Regions from separate parts of the Pseudoalteromonas sp. 4NS20-0020 genome, predicted to be linked through region 3. Evidence: predicted binding sites of a transcription regulator. Region 3 holds the regulator's gene; each other region holds the start of a gene.
What was found. The regulator sigma-54, encoded in region 3, starts transcription at its own class of promoters, with help from an activator protein. The targets are predictions, from matches to a motif close to GTTGGCACGNNNNTNGNNT.
Positions count from the first base shown of each region.

Region 1 (3,290 bases), on a different contig from region 3:
GGCCTTTACCATCTGGTGCCATGTCAGTAAGTTCACCCTTACGAAGACCAATTTGCTCCATGATAGAACCTTGGTGCTCTTCTTCACAGTCAATAGTTAGTGTTTCATACGGTTCTTCTAACACGCCATCAACAGTGCGCAGGATTACTTCTGGACGAGATACAGCAAGCTCATAACCTTCACGACGCATGTTCTCGATTAAGATACCAAGGTGTAATTCACCACGACCTGATACGCGGAAGCTATCTGGGTTATCAGTATCTGCAACACGAAGTGCTACGTTGTGTACTAATTCTTTGTCTAAACGTTCACGAATATTACGTGATGTTACAAACTTACCTTCTTTACCACAGAACGGAGAGTTATTTACAGAGAACGTCATTGTAACTGTAGGCTCATCAACACTTAGTGGTGGTAATGCTTCAACGTTGTTAGGACAACAAATAGTATCTGAAATCTTAAGCTCGCCTAAACCTGTTACAGTAACGATGTTACCAGCATAAGCTTTATCAGTGTCGATACGCTCAAGGCCTAGGTAGCTTTGTACTGAACCAATCTTACCGTTACGAGTCGTGCCGTCAGCGCTGATAACTGTAACTTGTTGATTAGTCGCAACAGAACCACGTTTAATACGACCAATACCGATTACACCTTTATACGAGTTGTAATCAAGCTGAGAGATTTGCATTTGGAAGTCACCTTCAGGATCTGCATCCGGTGGTGATACTTCGTCAACGATCATCTTGAACATAGGTTCCATGTTGTCTGATGGCTCGTCTAAATCTAATGTTGCCCAGCCGTTGATAGCTGATGCGTAGATTACTTTAAAGTCTAACTGTTCATCAGTTGCACCAAGGTTATCGAATAAATCAAAGATTTGATCCATAACCCAATCTGGGCGTGCACCTGGCTTATCAATTTTATTGATAACGACGATTGGCTTTAAGCCTTGCGCGAATGCCTTTTGCGTTACGAAACGCGTTTGTGGCATTGGGCCTTCTTGAGCATCAACAAGTAATAATACTGAGTCAGCCATCGAAAGTACGCGTTCAACTTCACCACCGAAATCGGCGTGTCCCGGGGTATCTACGATATTGATGTGGTAGTCATTCCAAGAGATAGCTGTGTTTTTAGCTAAAATGGTAATACCACGTTCTTTCTCAATGTCGTTTGAGTCCATCACGCGCTCTTCGTTACCGCCGCGTGTTTCTAATGTACCTGATTGCTCAAGTAGTTTGTCAACCAGAGTTGTTTTACCGTGGTCAACGTGCGCGATAATCGCTATATTTCTTAACTGTTCGATGCTCATATATTTACTCAGAGAAATTAAATTCTCAATGATCCTGCAAGATCTACGCACTCATCTGCGTTTTCACGAGATGTCCAAGCATAGGATTTAAAAGGGCGCATATTATCCCTCATTAATGACATGGATGAAAGTTTATCCAATACAATTTTCAAAACTTTCTCAATACTTTTACTAAGTATCTGTTTTATATATGACAATTATATGAAATAAATTGTCATTATTTTTTCAAAAATGCAGTTTACACTATTTAGACGATATTTTTGGCACTCTTTTACATTTAGGTTATGCTAATTTCGAGCGATTAAATTAACAACAAATTGTAGTGCACATAGCCTGCACCAAAGTGGAATTTGACCGCACCATATTGGTGCTATTTTATGCCCCACATTGTAGCAACTAAGTTTTTTTAACCTATAAACATAGAGTTATAAAAATGGCACAAAATCAGCTTAATAAATCCCAAAGCAATTATGCAGCAATAATAAAACCCAATAGTTGGAGGACACATGTCACAATCGGTTTTAGATTTTATTAAAGAAAATGACGTTAAGTTCATTGATTTACGCTTTACTGATACAAAGGGTAAAGAGCAACATGTATCTATTCCTCATCACCAAGTTGATGAAGATTTTTTCGAAGACGGTAAAATGTTCGACGGTTCTTCAATTGCTGGTTGGAAAGGCATAAACGAATCAGACATGGTATTAATGCCTGTTGCTGAATCAGTAAAACTTGACCCATTCACTGAAGAAACAACATTAATCGTACGTTGTGACGTTGTAGAGCCTTCTACACTTCAAGGTTACGAGCGTGACCCACGTTCAGTTGCAAAACGCGCTGAAGAGTACATGCGCTCTACAGGTATCGCTGATACTGTATTATTTGGCCCAGAACCAGAGTTCTTCCTTTTTGACGATGTTAAATACAAATCAGACATGTCTGGTTCAATGTACAAAGTTGACGCTGTAGAAGCGGCATGGAACTCAGATAAAGATTACGAAGGCGGTAACACTGGTCACCGTCCAGGTGTTAAAGGCGGCTACTTCCCTTGTTCACCTGTTGATTCTTCACAAGATTGGCGTTCAGCTACTTGTTTAGTACTTGAAGAGCTAGGTCAAGTAGTAGAAGCACATCACCACGAAGTAGCAACAGCTGGCCAAAACGAAATTGCAACTCGCTTTAACACTATGGTTTTAAAAGCAGATGAAATCCAAGAAATGAAATATGTTATTCATAACATGGCTCATTTATACGGAAAAACAGCTACATTCATGCCTAAGCCAATTGTTGGCGATAACGGTTCTGGTATGCACTGTCACCAGTCTTTAGCTAAAGACGGTGTTAATTTATTTGCTGGTGATAAATACGGCGGTCTTTCTGAAGAAGCGCTTTACTACATTGGCGGTATTATCAAGCATGCTAAAGCTATTAACGCATTTGCTAACGCATCAACTAACTCGTACAAACGTTTAGTACCAGGCTTTGAAGCGCCAGTAATGCTTGCATACTCTGCACGTAACCGTTCTGCTTCAATCCGTATTCCAGTGGTACCATCTGCGAAAGGTCGTCGTATCGAAGTACGCTTCCCAGATCCAACAGCTAACCCATACCTTGCTTTCTCAGCAATGCTTATGGCTGGCCTTGACGGTATCAAAAACAAGATCCACCCTGGTGATGCAATGGATAAAGATTTATACGACTTACCAGCAGAAGAAGCAGCAGAAATTCCACAAGTTGCATCTTCACTTGGTGAAGCACTAGATGCATTAAGTGCTGACCGCGAGTTCTTAACTCAAGGTGGTGTTTTCACTGACGACCTAATCGATGCTTACATTGCACTTAAAGGTCAAGAAGTTGAAAAACTTAACATGACAACTCACCCAGTTGAGTTCGAAATGTACTACAGCTGTTAATGTGACACTGTAAAAGAATGTGTGTTCTCAAGCCCGCTTAGCGGGCTTTTTTAATGGTAAATTAAATC
Region 1 covers NZ_BAAJMI010000004.1:514,282-517,571, forward strand. Annotated here, with positions in the region: gene typA (translational GTPase TypA) at 1-1,309, opposite strand, end outside; gene glnA (glutamate--ammonia ligase) at 1,816-3,222, shown strand.
Region 1: a site for sigma-54 is predicted at 1,742-1,760, ahead of glnA (glutamate--ammonia ligase). Genes of this name have one in related genera too.

Region 2 (3,290 bases), on a different contig from region 3:
AAATAATGCACCTAAGCCTAATAATGCGCTTGCCGCAATAATCATAAAGAATGTTTGGTAATCAACTAATGAGAGCGCCGTTAAATACACAACAGCTCCTACATTGCCGTAAGCTCCCGTCATACCTGCAATTTGACCCGTTAAACGGCGTTTAATAAGTGGTACAGCCGCAAATACAGCGCCTTCCCCGGCTTGCACAAAAAACGAACACGCCATGGCAGCAGCAACTGCAAGCCAAAGCGGCCAGCTAGCGTCAACTAAGCCCATAACAAAATAACCTACAGCTAAGCCAGTGGTAAGTAAAATAAGTGTTTTACGACGACCCATTCGATCTGAGATCCAACCACCACCCGGGCGAGAAGCTAAATTCATAAACGCATACGCTGATGCAAGTAAGCCTGCGTATACCATATCAAGGCCAAACACCTCACTAAAAAATAATGGCAACATAGATACAACAGCAAGCTCTGAGCCAAACGTTGTAAAATAAAGAATATTTAAAACTGCAACTTGTTTAAATTCGTAACGGTGTGATTCTGGAACAGGTTGCTTAAAAATATGGCCGTTTATGTCGTACGTTTTATAAACTTCATAAAGATAAAGCAGCACCAAAAATACATATGTACCAATAACAAAATTTTCAGAAAGTAAATTTGCACCAGTAGGAGAAAGCTTCCAAGTAAGTAGTGCTAAAGCACCGTACATAGGTAGCTTCATTATAAGAAGTAGTACAAAGTCGCCTTTGCTGGTTACTTCCATTGCTCCTACTTTTTTTGGTTTAAAGTAAGTGCCACCTTTTGGCGTGTCAGTTACGCTGATGTACCAAATAACACCAAAAATGACACTTAATACACCGGTTAGGCCTATCGCATAACGCCAGCCATCGTCACCGCCAAACATAAGCGCTAATACAGGCAATAGCATTGCAGCAGCTGCCGAGCCAAAGTTACCCCAGCCACCGTAAATACCTTCTGCTGTACCCAACTCGTTTGCCGGGAACCACTCGCTCACCATGCGAATGCCCACAACAAAACCCGCACCAATAAAGCCAAGTGCAAAACGCGCGATAGCGGCTTGCTCAAACGTGGTAGCCATCGCAAACATAAAACATGGGATGCTACATAAAATCAGTAATGAAGCATAAACGATGCGAGGCCCAAATTTATCAGTTAACATGCCCACAACCACGCGAGCAGGAATGGTTAGTGCCACATTTAAAATAAGCAGCGTTTTTACTTGTGCCATAGTAATACCTAGCGAACCCGCTATAGCGCCTAATAATGGCGCATGGTTAAACCAGACAAAAAATGAGATAAAAAACACCATCCAGCTTAAATGCAGTATTTTCATTTTTCCGCTAAACGATATGAGGTTAAACCCAGTACTCGGTTGCATGTTATTTTTCCTTAGTTACGTTTGTAGTTATTTATAGCAGTTACTACTTTGTTATTAATTACACTGCTATATTTGTTAATTTCACGTTAACCATGCTGAGCAATTAGTGAGCCAATAATTTATTTCATTAAAAATCATTAACTTATGTTTTTTCTAATTCGTTATAATTTTCATTTGCACTGTTAAGGTAATCAATGTGAGCACTAACAGTGCAATTACTTTTAACCTCGTTCTTGCCCACATATTCTAAAAATTGCTATTGTGTATAAAAATAATGAGAAGCCGCTAATGACTAAACCAGCCCTGACTTACCAACAACAACTACGCTACTCGCGCCACATAATGCTTCCTAAATTAGATATAGAGGGGCAAGAAAAAATATGGCAATCTCATGCGGTTATAGTAGGTTTAGGTGGCTTAGGCTGCCCGGTTGCACAGTACTTAGCTGCCTCAGGTGTGGGTACGTTAACGCTTGTAGATAACGACGTGGTTGATGCTACAAACTTGCAAAGGCAGGTGCTTTACAAACAAACAGATGTGGGAAGCTTAAAAACACACGCCGCTAAAGCGCAGCTAGCTAGCTTAAATGATGAAATAGATATACATACAATCGATGTATTTTTAGACGAAAAGTCAAAGCTTGACGAGCTATTAAAAAATATTGATATAGTTATTGATTGCTCTGATAACTTAACTACACGTAATGTATTAAACACAGCCTGTTATAAAACAAAAACCCCACTAGTATCGGGCGCTGCAATTAGAATGGAAGGCCAAGTTGCCTGTTTTACAATGCAAGAAAATAGCCACTGTTATGAGTGTTTATCGCAGTTTATGTCTGATCAGACACAAAGCTGCTCAGAATCAGGCGTGCTATCGCCCATTGTAGGATTAATTGGCAGTATTCAGGCCACTGAAGCGTTAAAAATGCTTGCTGGATTACCAAGCGGGTTGAGCGAACATTTACTGCTGGTTGATGGTTTGAGTATGGAGTTTAATCGCTTTAAAATCACAAAAAACAGTCATTGTGCTACGTGCAGCTAAAACCCACTTTACACTACTCTAGATTATGAATAGTCGCATAAAGTGTATCGCCTACTTTATAGTTTTTTTGATCCCATACTCTTGGTGAAAGTAAGCAATACAAGCTTTGCCCGTCTACATCTAGCGTAAGTTGCCATATTTTATCTATAAGTTCTGCACTGTGCAGCGTACATATTAAAACATTGCTGTTATTTGTGTTCAATGGCGTTTCTGCACTTACCGATATTTGCTCACACTCTAATATAAGTTTATTTCCTTGCTCTACAGCGCTCGGTAATGCAAATAGCTGCTGCTCGCTTTTGTGTAGTTTAAGCAAATACACACCGTATTTTTCATCAAATGTAATGATTTGAAAGTTAATTAAGCTCAGCGGTGCTTGTTTATTATTAGCGTAAATAGCTTTAGCCACCTGCGCACTCGGGCCATGGTTAATTACTTTACCGTTATTGAGCTGCACCAGGGTATCGCAACAAAATAATAGTTCTTTTAACGAGTGGCTCACTATAATAAATTTAATAGTAAACGTTGCCGCCAATTCACTTAATGTTGAGAGTGTTTTAAAGCGCAGCGGCCAATCAAGTGCGCTAAATGGCTCATCTAAAATAATTAATTTTTGACCTGCTAACAACGTCCGTGCAAACACCACCCGTTGGCGCTCCCCGCCAGACAAGCTTTGAACGTTGCGTTTAAGTAAGGGGTGTAACTCAAGTGCATCAATAACTTTTTGTTCAGTTAAGTCAGTTTGCCTATTAAAACAATGCTTTTGTGTAAACGCTAAATTACCTGCTACATCCAAATGCGGAAATAATGGGCAAGATTGAACTTGCAACGTAACACCGCGTTGTTCAGTT
Region 2 covers NZ_BAAJMI010000003.1:223,533-226,822, reverse strand. Annotated here, with positions in the region: gene AC27JL_RS08260 (NarK family nitrate/nitrite MFS transporter) at 1-1,395, opposite strand, end outside; gene AC27JL_RS08255 (HesA/MoeB/ThiF family protein) at 1,684-2,439, shown strand; gene AC27JL_RS08250 (ATP-binding cassette domain-containing protein) at 2,453-3,290, opposite strand, start outside.
Region 2: a site for sigma-54 is predicted at 1,493-1,511, ahead of AC27JL_RS08260 (NarK family nitrate/nitrite MFS transporter). Genes of this name have one in related genera too.

Region 3 (3,290 bases):
TGAATCTATTGATAAAGGGTGTAAGCGTCTGGTTTCAGAAAAGCGCTTAATAAGGGTTTGATCTTCACTGTCTAAGTAGAACAGCGTTGGTTTTGTAAAACCCGGTAAGTATTCGATGATGTGATTAAATTCATCTTGCTCTTTTGGTAAATTTCGCACATCTATACTAACGGCAATTTTATCGTAGTTATCAGAAACGCTTCTAATTAAAGAAGGTAATAAATTTACTGGAATGTTATCTACGCAATAATAACCTAGATCTTCAACAACGCGTAAAGCAACCGACTTACCAGAACCAGAACGGCCACTTATGATAATCAACTCCATTAATCACCCTTTAAATTTGTTACGATTGGTCAACAATAATTTGATACAACTCAGCATCCGATTTAGCACAGCGAAGCTGCTTACAAAATTCTTTATTTTTTAGTTTATCAGCTATCGTTGCTAGCGTCTTTAAATGCTGTTGGTTATCGCCTTCAGGTACGATGAGTGCAACAAAAATATCAACAGGGCGGTTGTCTATAGCATCAAAATTAATCGGTGTTTCACTTACTAACACCAATGCTAAAGGTTCTTGTGCGCCGCTCATTCGGCCATGTGGAATAGCAATGCCTCTTCCTATCCCTGTGCTGCCTAGCTTTTCGCGGGTTAATAAAGCGCCCAAAATATCCTGTTGAGATAAATACGGTAATTTATCGTGAGCCAGCTCGCTAATAAACTCTAAAATTCTTTTTTTACTATTAAAAAGGACCGCAGCTTTACTGCAGTCCTGGCATATAAGTGAACTTAATTTCATCATATTAGTGTCGAGCAAGCTTCTCTTTGTGTTTAATTACTTGACGGTCAAGCTTGTCAATCAATGAATCAATAGCTGCATACATATCTTGATGTTCAGTGGATGCGAATAATTCAGCACCACTTACATGAATAGTTGCTTCTGCTTTTTGATTTAATTTTTCTATATCAAGAATGACATGAACATTATTAATATGATCAGAGTGCCTTTCTAGCTTCGCAAATTTGGTATTTATATAGTCTCTTAATGAATCAGTTAGTTCTACATGACGACCAGTTAAATTTAGTTGCATAAGCATTACCCTCTTTGTTTAGCGTCTTAAATCAGGCTCTTTCGCTGATTTGACGGTGGAATAGCCAGAGATTCGCGATATTTTGCGATTGTACGTCTCGCTACTTTAATTCCTTGCTCAGCCAATATATCCGCAATTTTGCTATCACTCAATGGTTTTGCTGAGTTTTCTGCTGCGATTAATTTTTTAATAAGTGCACGTATTGCCGTAGATGAACATTCTCCACCATTTTCGGTACTTACGTGGCTTGAGAAAAAGTATTTAAGCTCAAATATTCCACGCGGTGTGTGCATATACTTTTGCGTAGTTACGCGCGAAATTGTTGATTCGTGCATTTCTACCATTTCGGCAACATCATTTAAAACCATCGGTTTCATGGCTTCTGGCCCGTGTTCAAAAAAGCCCTGTTGTTGTTTAACAATACAGTTAGTTACTTTTAAAAGTGTATCATTTCTACTTTCTAAGCTTTTTATAAACCATTTAGCTTCTTGTAAATGTGAGCGAATAAATTGACTGTCGCCGCTTGATTTAACTGTACGCGACATCGCTGCATATTGGCTGTTTACACGAATTTTTGGCATGCTGTCTGGGTTTAACTCTACAATCCAGCGGCCTTTAATTTTTTTAACTGACACATCAGGTATTACATACTCAGACTCTTCTCGTACTATTGTGTCTGCAGGCTTAGGGTTGAGAGTATGAATAAGTGTCATTACTTCTTTAAGCTCATCTTCTTTGAGCTTCGTTTTTTTCATTAATGTACGGTAGTCACGAGCAGCTAACAAATCAATGTGCTCTGTTAAAATCATTTTTGTTTCATCAATAAAAGGCGTGCCTTTATCAAATTGATTTAACTGAATACACAAGCACTCTTGTAAGCTACGTGCCGCAATACCCACTGGGTCAAATAGCTGAATGCGCTTTAAAACCGCTTCTATTTCGTCAAGTTCAACCTCAACGTCATCGTCGTTATCTTGATTAAAGCTCTCTAAAATCTCTTCGCAGCTGAGTGTCAGTATGCCTGAATCATCCACCGCTTCTACAATAGCAATAGCGATGGCTTCATCTGTAGGGCTAAATGGCGTTAATTGTAATTGCCACATTAAGTATTCGTGAAGCGTTTCAGTTGATGCGCCCTGATATATAGACTCATCTTCAGGCATTGGGCCTGAAGATGATGCAGGGGCTGCACTCATATACTCATCCCAGCTAACATCCATTGCCATGTCGTCACTTACGGTATCTTTAGCAAGCGCTTCACCACTGTCTTGTTCATACTCGCTAGGGGCTTCATCGGCAGATACGGTTACTGTAACTTCATCGTTATCTGCTTTTTGCTCATTTTTGCCCGCAAGATCATCGGCATAGTCTTGCTCCTCAACCTCAAGTAATGGGTTGCTGTCGAGCGCTTCTTGTATTTCTTGCTGAAGATCCAATGTGCTTAATTGCAGCAAGCGAATAGCTTGTTGCAACTGAGGTGTCATTGTAAGTTGCTGGCCCATGCGCAGCTGTAGTGATTGCCTCATGTATCTCTAACAATCCTTTTAAGTTGTTATAGTTAATACTAGCAGATGCTTATAAATAAGGCGTAAATGTTACAGCCTAAATTGCTCGCCTAAATATACATCGCGTACAGTTTTATCATTTAATACGTGTTCAGGGGTACCAGAAGCAATCAGTTCCCCATGAGAAACAATGTAGGCTTTTTCGCAAACATCAAGGGTTTCTCTTACATTGTGGTCTGTTATTAATACGCCAATCCCACGGTTTTTCAGGTGTTCAATAATTTTTTTAATATCTAATACTGAGATAGGGTCAACACCGGCAAATGGTTCGTCTAACAAAATAAACTTTGGATCTGCGGCTAAAGCACGTGCAATCTCCACTCGGCGACGTTCTCCGCCCGATAATGCCATGCCTTTGCTGTCGCGAATGTGTTGAATGCTAAATTCATCTAATAGATTATTCAATGTATCTTCTCTGGCTTGTTTAGTGAGCTCCTTTCGAGTTTCTAAAATAGCCATTAAGTTTTGATACACTGTTAATTTTCTAAATATAGACGACTCTTGTGGTAAGTAGCCAATGCCTAATCTAGCACGACTGTGCATAGGTAAAAGCGTAATATCGTTATCATCGATAGATATTTTGCCTTTGTCGCTAGGGACTAAGCCTACAATCATGTAAAAGGTTGTTGTTTTA
Region 3 covers NZ_BAAJMI010000001.1:235,546-238,835, forward strand. Annotated here, with positions in the region: gene rapZ (RNase adapter RapZ) at 1-327, opposite strand, end outside; gene ptsN (PTS IIA-like nitrogen regulatory protein PtsN) at 347-799, opposite strand; gene hpf (ribosome hibernation promoting factor) at 804-1,091, opposite strand; gene AC27JL_RS01030 (RNA polymerase factor sigma-54) at 1,118-2,617, opposite strand; gene lptB (LPS export ABC transporter ATP-binding protein) at 2,687-3,290, opposite strand, start outside.